Mesorhizobium shangrilense: one gene and its partner. The main gene of each other region encodes a partner of the protein of the gene in region 2 in a complex. Links are inferred from orthologs where the notes say so. Each region holds a gene or a part of one and is shown on either strand. Other genes may lie near its edges.

The links.
Region 1: the proteins of dnaG (region 2) and PD284_RS17475 are in contact, whole or in part, in a crystal structure (PDB 2R6A), measured with the Geobacillus stearothermophilus proteins. The link is inferred for Mesorhizobium shangrilense from one-to-one orthologs. Residues at the interface, in WP_049624496.1 of Geobacillus stearothermophilus: Lys456, Leu457, Leu458, Pro459, Ala460, Asn463, Ala464, Leu467, Leu535, Leu536, Ile537, Ala538, Gln544, Glu545, Asp548, Tyr549, His552; in WP_033016901.1 of Geobacillus stearothermophilus: Ser13, Glu15, Ala16, Gln18, Glu91, Leu92, Asp94, Ala95, Val96, Pro97, Thr98, Ala99, Ala100, Asn101, Tyr104, Tyr105, Ile108.

What each region holds. Positions count from the first base shown.
Region 1 is NZ_JAQGPN010000001.1:3,611,188-3,615,964, forward strand. The notes cover bases 592-3,409. They hold PD284_RS17475 (replicative DNA helicase), read left to right. Parts: upstream 592-1,161; coding sequence 1,162-2,658; downstream 2,659-3,409. Other genes in these bases: PD284_RS17470 (class I SAM-dependent methyltransferase), read left to right, coding at 592-937; radA (DNA repair protein RadA), read left to right, coding at 2,697-3,409. Outside these bases: more of PD284_RS17470, read left to right, coding at 1-591; more of radA, read left to right, coding at 3,410-4,100; PD284_RS17485 (CvpA family protein), read left to right, coding at 4,131-4,733. UniProt on the Escherichia coli protein: The main replicative DNA helicase, it participates in initiation and elongation during chromosome replication. Travels ahead of the DNA replisome, separating dsDNA into templates for DNA synthesis.
Region 2 is NZ_JAQGPN010000001.1:2,092,038-2,096,925, forward strand. What follows is about bases 1,960-4,888. They hold dnaG (DNA primase), read left to right. Parts: upstream 1,960-2,428; coding sequence 2,429-4,348; downstream 4,349-4,888. Other genes in these bases: rpoD (RNA polymerase sigma factor RpoD), read left to right, coding at 4,780-4,888. Outside these bases: PD284_RS10235 (RcnB family protein), read left to right, coding at 150-554; PD284_RS10240 (MFS transporter), read right to left, coding at 608-1,816. UniProt on the Escherichia coli protein: RNA polymerase that catalyzes the synthesis of short RNA molecules used as primers for DNA polymerase during DNA replication.

The DNA.
Region 1 (4,777 bases), 1.5 Mb from region 2 along the record:
CAACCGCGATCTTCCCGAGTTGGACTGGAAGGAAGGAGCTCGAGAATACCTTCAGAGCTATTTTACGAAGTATGATCGCTCGACCGTGGAGCACATGTCCTTCGCGAAGCCGCTGTTGCCGATCACACCGGAAGACCCGACAGGAAGCCTGATCGAATCGGTCTCCTACATCGCAAACTTTTCCAACGCAGTACGGCTTCTCGCCCTTCCCCGGGAAGCCCGCATTCTTGACGTCGCCTGTGGCGGCGGCTGGCTGTCGCACTGGCTCTCGCGACTTGGATACGACGTCTACGGGATAGACATCTCCGCCGACTTCATCGAACTGGCACGCAAGAGGATCGAGCGCGATCCGCATGTCTATGCCGCTGGCGCCGCCGAATTCGAGGTGCTGGACATCGAGACGACGCCATTGCCCGCTTCACGCCAGGGCAGCTTCGATGCCGTCATTCTGGAATCGTGCCTTCATCACTTCTTCGACCCCGTTACGGCGCTCGAGCACATTCGCGAGGGATTGAAGGAGGGCGGCGTCGCACTGATCGTCGAGGGCGAGAACCGGCAAGGCCCTATCCGGACGGAATATCTGGACGTCATGCTCGAAACCAGGACATTGGAGCGTCCGTATAGCCGCGAGACGCTGTTGAAGGCGCTGACCATGGCCGGGTTGGGCGAAGTCAGCTTCCTCGGATGCATCGATGGCTACATTTCCGAGCACGATCCCTCACGCGCGCAGTTGCTCGACTTGCTCAACGCGACCACCCACGGTCGGAACACATGCGTCGCCGCGGCGGATCCGACGGCTTTGCGACGCATCATCCCCGGGTATGGGGCGATCCCGGACACGCCGGTTACGCAGCCGCCCGCGCCGACGCCCCGCTACCCCTGGATACGGGGTCCGCTTCGCCGCGCGTTGCGACATTTGCGCGACAGGCTGTCCTGACCCTGATCGGCAAGGGTGACTTCGCCGTATGCGAAGAATGTTCTTGCTCCGTTCTGCGTCCGTGAGTAGATTCCACGCGCGAGTCAATCGGTTTCAAGGTACGTAGCGATCCTCCTGTGGATGGATGTCGTTTCGTTGTGAATTGCGGGATTCGGCGAGCGAAAATCGCCCCTCCTGCGAGCGCATCTGCTAGGCGAGACCCTGGGGCAGGGTGACGGGAAGATATGGCAGAAGCAGCACGTAAACTCAGCGTGGCGGAAGCGCCGCTGCACCGCGAGGCGCCGAACAATATCGAGGCGGAGCAGGCGCTGCTCGGCGCCATACTCGTCAACAATGACGCCTTCTATCGCGTCTCCGACTTCCTGAAGCCGGCGCATTTTTACGAGCCGCTGCACCGCAAGATCTTCGAAGTCGCCGCGCAGCTCATCCGCATGGGCAAGATCGCGACGCCGATCACGCTGAAAACCTTCCTGCCGGCCGACGAGAAGGTCGGCGACATCACTGTAGCCCACTATCTCGTGCGGCTTGCCACCGAGGCGGTGACCGTCATCAACGCAGTCGACTACGGCCGTGCGATCTACGATCTGGCGACCCGCCGCGCGCTGATCACCGTCGGCGAGGACATGGTCAACATCGCCTACGACGCCCCCGTAGACATGGCCCCCGCAGAGCAGATCGAGGACGCGGAGCGCCGACTTTTCGAGCTGGCCGAGACCGGCCGCTACGACGGCGGCTTCGAGAGTTTTTCGGACGCGATCAAGACGGCGATCGACATGGCCAGCGCTGCCTATATGCGCGATGGCCACCTTTCCGGCATCGCGAGCGGCCTGCGCGACCTCGATGCGCGCATGGGCGGGTTGCAGCCGTCCGACTTGATCGTGCTCGCCGGACGCCCCGGCATGGGCAAGACCTCGCTGGTCACCAACATCGCCTTCAACGTGGCGCATGCCTACGAGCCGGCCCAACAGGCCGACGGCTCGTTCAAGGCGGCCAATGGCGGCGTCGTCGGCTTCTTCTCGCTCGAAATGTCGTCGGAGCAGCTCGCTACCCGTATCATCTCCGAGCAGGCCGAGGTTCCCTCCTCGAAGATCCGGCGCGGCGACCTCACCGAATCCGATTTCGAGAAGCTGGTCGGCTGCACCCAGATGCTGCAGAAGATCCCGCTGTTCATCGATTCGACAGGCGGCATCTCGATCGCCCAGCTGGCGGCGCGGGCCAGGCGTCTGAAGCGGCAGCGCGGGCTCGACCTGATCATCATCGACTATATCCAGCTGATGCAGGGATCGAGCGCCAAGGCCTCTCAGAACCGCGTGCAGGAGATCACCGAGATCACCACCGGCCTGAAGGCGCTCGCCAAGGAACTCAACGTGCCCATCATCGCGCTGTCGCAGCTGTCGCGTCAGGTCGAGAACCGCGAGGACAAGCGTCCCCAGCTCTCGGACCTGCGCGAATCGGGCTCGATCGAGCAGGACGCCGACGTGGTGCTCTTCGTCTATCGCGAGGAGTACTACCTGAAGAACAAGGAGCCGAAGCCCGGCACCGAAGAACACCTGAAGTGGGAAGGCGAGATGAACGATTCGCGCGGCAAGGCCGAATGCATCGTCGCCAAGCAGCGCCACGGCCCCACCGGCACGGTTTCGCTGGGCTTCCAGGGCGAGTTCACGCGCTTCTTCGACCTGGCAGAGGAGCATCACCTGCCAGAGAGGTTTGGAATTGAGTGATCGCTCGTCGTCCCTCCCCACGCAGGGAGGGCTAAACCCTGGCTAAACCCCGCATCACCTTCATCTGCCAGTCCTGCGGCGCGGTCTCAAATCGCTGGGCAGGCAAGTGCGACGCGTGCGGCGAGTGGAACACGATCGTCGAGGAAGGCCCGTCTGGCGGCGGCATAGGCGGCGGCCCGGGTGGTCTGCGCTCTTCGCGGAAGGGACGTCCGGTCGCCCTCGCCAGCCTGTCGGGCGAAATCGAGGACGCTCCGCGCATCGTTTCGGGGATCGGGGAGCTGGACCGCGCCACGGGCGGCGGCTTCGTCCGCGGCTCGGCGCTTCTTGTCGGCGGCGATCCCGGCATCGGCAAGTCGACGCTGCTCATGCAGGCGGCAGCGGCGCTTGCACGCAACGGTCACCGGGTGGTCTACGTTTCGGGCGAGGAAGCGGTCGCCCAGGTGAGGCTGCGCGCGCAGCGGCTCGGTGCGGCCTCCGCGCCGGTGGAACTGGCCGCCGAGACCAATGTCGAGGACATCCTCGCCACGCTTGCCGAAGGAAAACGTCCCGACCTGGTGATCCTGGATTCGATCCAGACGCTGTGGACGGATCTGGCGGATTCCGCGCCCGGTACGGTGACCCAGGTGCGTGCGTCGGCGCAGTCGGTGATCCGCTATGCCAAGTCCACGGGATCCGCCGTGGTGCTGGTCGGGCACGTGACAAAGGAAGGCCAGATCGCCGGACCGCGAGTGGTCGAGCACATGGTCGACGGGGTTCTATATTTCGAAGGCGAAGGGGGCCATCACTACCGCATCCTGCGCACCGTGAAGAACCGCTTCGGTCCGACCGACGAGATCGGCGTCTTCGAGATGTCCGACGGCGGCTTGCGGGAAGTTTCCAACCCCTCGGAGCTATTCCTCGGCGAGCGGCACGCGAAGGCGCCGGGAGCCGCTGTCTTCGCCGGCATGGAAGGCACACGTCCCGTGCTGGTGGAAATCCAGGCACTGGTGGCGCCCTCCCCGCTCGGCACGCCCCGCCGGGCGATCGTCGGATGGGACGGTCCGCGCCTGTCGATGGTGCTGGCCGTCCTCGAGGCGCATTGCGGGGTGCGATTCGCGACCAACGACGTCTACCTGAACGTCGCAGGCGGCTACCGCATTTCGGAGCCCGCCGCCGACCTTGCGGTCGCGGCAGCTTTGGTGTCGTCGCTTACCGGACTTGCCCTGCCCGCCGATTGCGTCTATTTCGGCGAAATCAGCCTTTCGGGGGCGGTGAGGCCGGTGGCGCATGCGCAACAGCGGCTGAAGGAAGCGGAGAAGCTGGGGTTTGGACAGGCGGTCATGCCTGCCGGACTCGAGGAAACGTCGGCCGCCATGGTGCGCCGCTCCTTCCAGCCTTCGACGTTGGCCGACCTCGTGGCACGGATAGCAGGCTCTCGACGCGGCCGTCCGGACGACGACTGATACGGAATTTGGCGGAGCGAGGCCCACTATATGCCGATCACCCTGCTTGACGGAGTTCTCGTCGGCTTCACTCTGGTCTCGGCAATGCTCGCGATGGTCCGCGGCTTCTCCCGCGAGATCCTGTCCATTGCCTCGTGGGCGGCAGCGGCGGCAGCGGCCTTCTTCTTCTATCCGGCCGTAGTGCCCTATGTGCAGCCCTACATCGACAACGAGCAGCTGGCGATGATCGCGGCTGCGGCCGCCGTTTTCGTCATTGCGCTGATCGTGGTGACCGTCATCACCATGAAGATCGCCGACTTCATCATCGATTCGCGCGTCGGCGCGCTCGACCGCACGCTCGGCTTCCTCTACGGCGCGGCGCGCGGCATCCTGGTGGTTGCCGTCGGGCTTCTGTTCTTCAACTGGCTGGTGGGAACAAACCAGCCGGGCTGGGTGGCCGAGGCCAAGTCCCGCCCGTTGCTCGAAAGCATTGGCGCCTATCTGCAGGGCATGCTGCCCGAAGATCCGGAGAACTCGATCCTGAACCGGTTCTCGCCTGGCAATGGAGAGGAAGCGCCGGCCGATGGGGGCGCGGCCCCTGCCGACGGCGGCACCAACGCGGCGCCACCGGCCGAAGCGCCTGCGAACAATTGACCGTTGGCGCAGTTGCGCCACGAGTTCTATATAGCCGTTTGGCG
Region 2 (4,888 bases):
AGGAGCGGGCTGCTTTGCACGACGATTCCGGCGTTCATCAATCAACCGTCGCAAGATGCTGGAATCATTACGCAACGTTAATGTCGACGTTCAGCTTCGGTTCACATCGCGAACGATACTCCTCAGGCGTCAGAACGAAGGAGTATTTCATGAAACGTCTCGCTCTCGTTGCCGTCGCGCTTTCCATGCTGGCGCCCGCGGTGCAGGCGCAAGCCGCGCCCTCCCATGCGCCGCAGGCCAGCGTCGAATATGTCTCCGACAGGCACGGGCCGCAGCGGCACGACTCCCGCAGGCACGAGCGCCGGGAGTACGACGCCCGGGATCGCCGCCATCAGAGCAAAAAGTATGAAACGCGCCGGGACTACGAACGCAGGCACCACTGGAAGCGCGGCCACAAGTATTCGGACTGGAAGCGCCATCGCGCGGTGCGAAACTGGCACCATCACGGCCTGAGGCGGCCGGGACACGGCCAGCACTGGATCAAGGTCGACAACGACTATCTGCTGGTCGGGATCGCCTCGGGCCTGATCGCCGGCATCGTCGCCGGACGCTAAGCCGAGTTGAAACCGGGAATGCGAAGGCGGCCAGAACTGGCCGCCTTCTTCATTCATGCAGCCTGGGCGCATCGGTTGGATCGCGCCATGTCCAGGCGCGGCGGCACGGCGCCGCTACGGCGCTCGAAGTGATAGGAGAGCAGGGCGACGAGCGACGCCAGCAGCATCGCGCCGACGCCGAGCAGCGGAAGGCTGCGATAGCCGTGGCCTGCGTTGAGGATCATCGCGCCGACCGATGCGGCCAGGGCGATGCCGATATTGAAGCCCGACGGGATCATCGAGGATGCGAGGTTGGGGGCGTCGGCGGTCCAGCGGAGAATGCGGGTCTGGACGGGCGTGCCGATGGCGAAGCTGAGGCAGCCCCAGACCGAAATCACGCCGACCATGGGAATCGGGTAGGGGCTCGCCAGATACATCGCCGCAAGCACGACCGCCTGCATCGCCGTCAGAGCAATGAGGGAGGGCATAAGCTTCCAGTCTGCAAGCTTTCCGCCAAGGAAGACACCCAGCGTCGCGCCGACGCCGTTGAGCAGCAGCACCCACGGCACGAACGCGGCATCGAGCCCGGTGACCTCCTGAAGCATGGGGGCGATATAGGTGAACGGCACGAACTGGCCGATCATCAGCATCAGCATGAGGATGAGGGAGGTCCAGACCTGCTGGCGGCCGAGGACGCGCACCTCGCGTCTGAAGCCGGCAGGACGGTCCGACGATCCCGTGTTGCGGGGCAGGAGAAGCAGCATGGCGGCAGTGGCAAGAAGGCCGAGGCCGAACATCGCCCAGAACGTGGCGCGCCAACTCCAGAGATTGCCGATTGCAGTGCCGGCGGGGACGCCGACGATGTTGGAGATGGTCAGGCCGGCGAGGACCAGCGCGACGGCCGTGCCGCGCTGGTCCTCGCGCACCAGCCCCACGGCCACCACCATGGCCACGCCGAAATAAGCGCCGTGCGCGATCGCCACGGCGACGCGGATCGCCAGCATGGACGCGAAGTCGGGCGCAAGCGCGCAGGCGAGCTGGCCGAGGGTGAAGGCGATCGCCAGCCCGACCAGCAGCGTCTTGCGCGAAAGCCGTGCGGTCGCGAGCGTCAGCAGCGGGCCGCCCACGGCGATGCCGATCGCATAGCCGGAGACGAGATAGCCCGCCGTGGGGATGGACACGTCGAGGCCTTGCGCCACCTGCGGCAGGACGCCGGCGATGACGAACTCCGTGGTGCCGAAGGCGAAGGCGGCGATGAACAGGGCGAGAAGCGGGAGAGACATGGGCCGACCGGTGAGTTGGGTGGCCGTCAAATCATGGGTCGCGCGATACGGCAACCGAGAGTTTGTGAGGCGGGGTTCAGCTTTTCTTGATGCCAGCCGAGAGTTGCACGGCTCGCGCGCTTGGTCGTGAACTGCGGCCGGGCCGTGACATTGCGCGTTCGCGCAAGTTGAGACGAACGCGTGCGGCCATCAGAATGCAAGGCGAAGGCGGAAGCAGCAAGCGCGGAGCCAGCCCGCGCCATCGGAGGGGATCGGCCGCTCCGACCGTGGCGACGGCCTCGCCTTCAACGGAGGTAGTGCTATGTGGCGATCGCCATTCGGCATTACCCTTAGAATCACAAGGACCCGGACGGGCTGGACAATCTCGTTCCGGGTCCAAGTGATCATCTAAGGAAAGGATCGGCGGAGCAATCCGCCGATCCGCTCCGGAAACATAGGCGATTTCCGAGGTTTTTCCAATATGCCTGCTACAGGCGCGTCGTACAGCCGGCGCGCCTGCCCTCGCTTTCAGCAAAAACTCGACGGGCCTGTGAATCGCGGGTATGCGTGCCCTGCACCGGTCGCGCGCCAGGCACTCCGCGCCTATATGTATCGGCAACCGACAGCGAGGCCATGCGCTTTTCACCCAACTTCCTTGACGAGATTCGCGACCGCGTGCCGATTTCATCGGTCATCGGCGCGCGCGTGTCGTGGGATCGCAGGAAGACCAATGCCGCCAAGGGCGACTGGTGGGCGTGTTGCCCGTTCCACGGCGAGAAGAGCCCGAGCTTCCACTGCGAGGACAAGAAGGGCCGCTACCATTGCTTCGGCTGCGGCGTTTCGGGTGACCATTTCCGGTTCCTGACAGAGCTGGATGGCCTGAGCTTCCCGGAAGCCGTGGAGCGGATGGCCGACATGGCCGGAGTGCCGATGCCGGCGCGAGACGTTCATGAGGAAAGGCGCGAGAAGGAGCGCGCCAGCCTGCATGACGTCATGGAGCTGGCGACGCAGTTCTTCGAGCAGAAGCTGCAGACCGCGGAAGGGGCAAAGGCGCGCTCCTATCTGCGCGAGCGCGGGCTGGCGCCAACGACGCAGCAGGCGTTCCGGATCGGCTATGCGCTGGACAGCCGCAACGCGCTGAAGGAGTTCCTGGCCGGGAAGGGCGTCGAGAAGGCGCAGATGGAAGCCTGCGGCCTGACCGTCTTCGAGGACGTGCCGGTCTCCTACGACCGATTCCGCGACCGCATCATGTTTCCGATTCCGGATTCGCGCGGGCGCATCATCGCCTTCGGCGGACGCGCGATGGCGAGCGATGCGCTGGCCAAGTATCTCAACTCGCCGGAGACCGAGCTCTTCCACAAGGGCAACGTCCTCTACAATTTCGCCCGCGCCCGCAAGGCCCTGCACAAGACCGAGACGGTGATCGCGGTCGAAGGCTACATGGACGTGATCGCGCTGGCGCAGGCGGGCTTCGAGAACGTCGTGGCGCCGCTCGGCACCGCCTTGACGGAAAACCAGCTTGAACTCCTCTGGCGCATGGCGCCGGAGCCCTTGCTCTGTTTCGACGGCGATCAGGCCGGCCTCAAGGCCGCCTGGCGGGCGGCCGACCTGGCGCTGCCGGTCGTCGAGGCGGGCCGCACCGTCCGATTTGCCCTGCTGCCGGAAGGCAAGGATCCGGATGACCTGGTGCGCAGCGACGGGCGCGAGGCGTTCAGCGCAGTGCTTGGCGAGGCCCGGCCGCTGGTCGACCTCCTGTGGTCGCGCGAGACGTCCGGCCGGACCTTCGAGACGCCGGAGCGGCGCGCCGATCTCGAGAAATCGCTGCGCGAACTGACGTCGCGCATCAAGGACGAGAGCCTGCGCTATCACTATCAACAGGAGATGCGCGATCGCATGCTCCGCTTCTTCGGCTCGACGAGACCTGCGCGCCGCGGTCCGCCAGGAGGAGGGGGCGCCAAGGACCGTCAGGCGGGTCCCTGGGCTTCCCGGGGCGGCGGCAATCCGATCACCGAAAGCCTCGGGCGCTCGGCCCTGCTCAAGCGCAGCGGCGACGTGATGCCGTTGCGCGAGGCGACCCTGGTCGTCGCCATCGTCAACCACCCGGCGCTGGTCGAGGAGTATTTCGAGCATGTCGAATTCCTCGACCTGACGAACGCCGAGCTGCGCCGCCTTCACGCGGTGCTGCTCGACACCTTGGCCCACGACGTGAACGCGGATCGTGACGCGGTGATCCACGGCATAGCGGAAGCCGGCATTACGGAAATCTGGGAAAGGGCGGTGGAACTGGTCAAAAGGGCGCGCCAGTGGCCGGCCCTGGCGGAGGCCGCCGCAGAGGATGCGCGCGACGCATTCGCGCAGGCGCTCCACTTGCACGTCTCCACCCGCACCTTACATAGGGAGCTGAAAGCGGCGGAAACGGCGCTTGCGACCGATCCGTCGGACGAGAACTACCTGCATCTCGTAGAGGTCAAGGCACAAATGCGCGACGCGCAGGCAGCCGAGGCGCTGATCGAGGGGTTTGGGGTTTCGTCGGGGCGCAGCGGCATGAGTTGAGCCAAGTCGTGCTTCACACCATGCAGCCAACGATGGCGATTTTCTGCGAATTCGATGCCGAGGGCGGGCAATGCGCCCTTCGCTTCGATCGAGAGATCGCTTGAGCGTGGCGTCGTGTGGAACCGATGCAGCCGTCGGGTTCTGCGGCAATTGATTCGCTTTTTTAACGCGAATCATGCCAGAGGCGCTTGACGACCCATGGGAATGTCGGAATCAGGACGATTCGGGAAGCGAGCGTGCGGTATAGGCCGCGTAACATCAACAGTGTGTAGCGCTGATGGACTGGACGGGGAACGCGCCCCGCCCCAGATATCGGCGTTAGCACAGGCATAGGGCGCCCGGTACTCGCGGGCCCTTTCGGCGTCAGGTCCATAAGGACACAAGGATGCCGCCAGACGCAACGCAGCGCGGCGGCTCGGAGAAAGCAAGGCATGGCGACAAAGGAAAAGGAAGAGGTCGAGACCGAACGCGAGGGCACGACCGACGGCCCTCTGCTGGACCTTTCCGACGATGCAGTCAAGAAGATGATCAAGGCCGCCA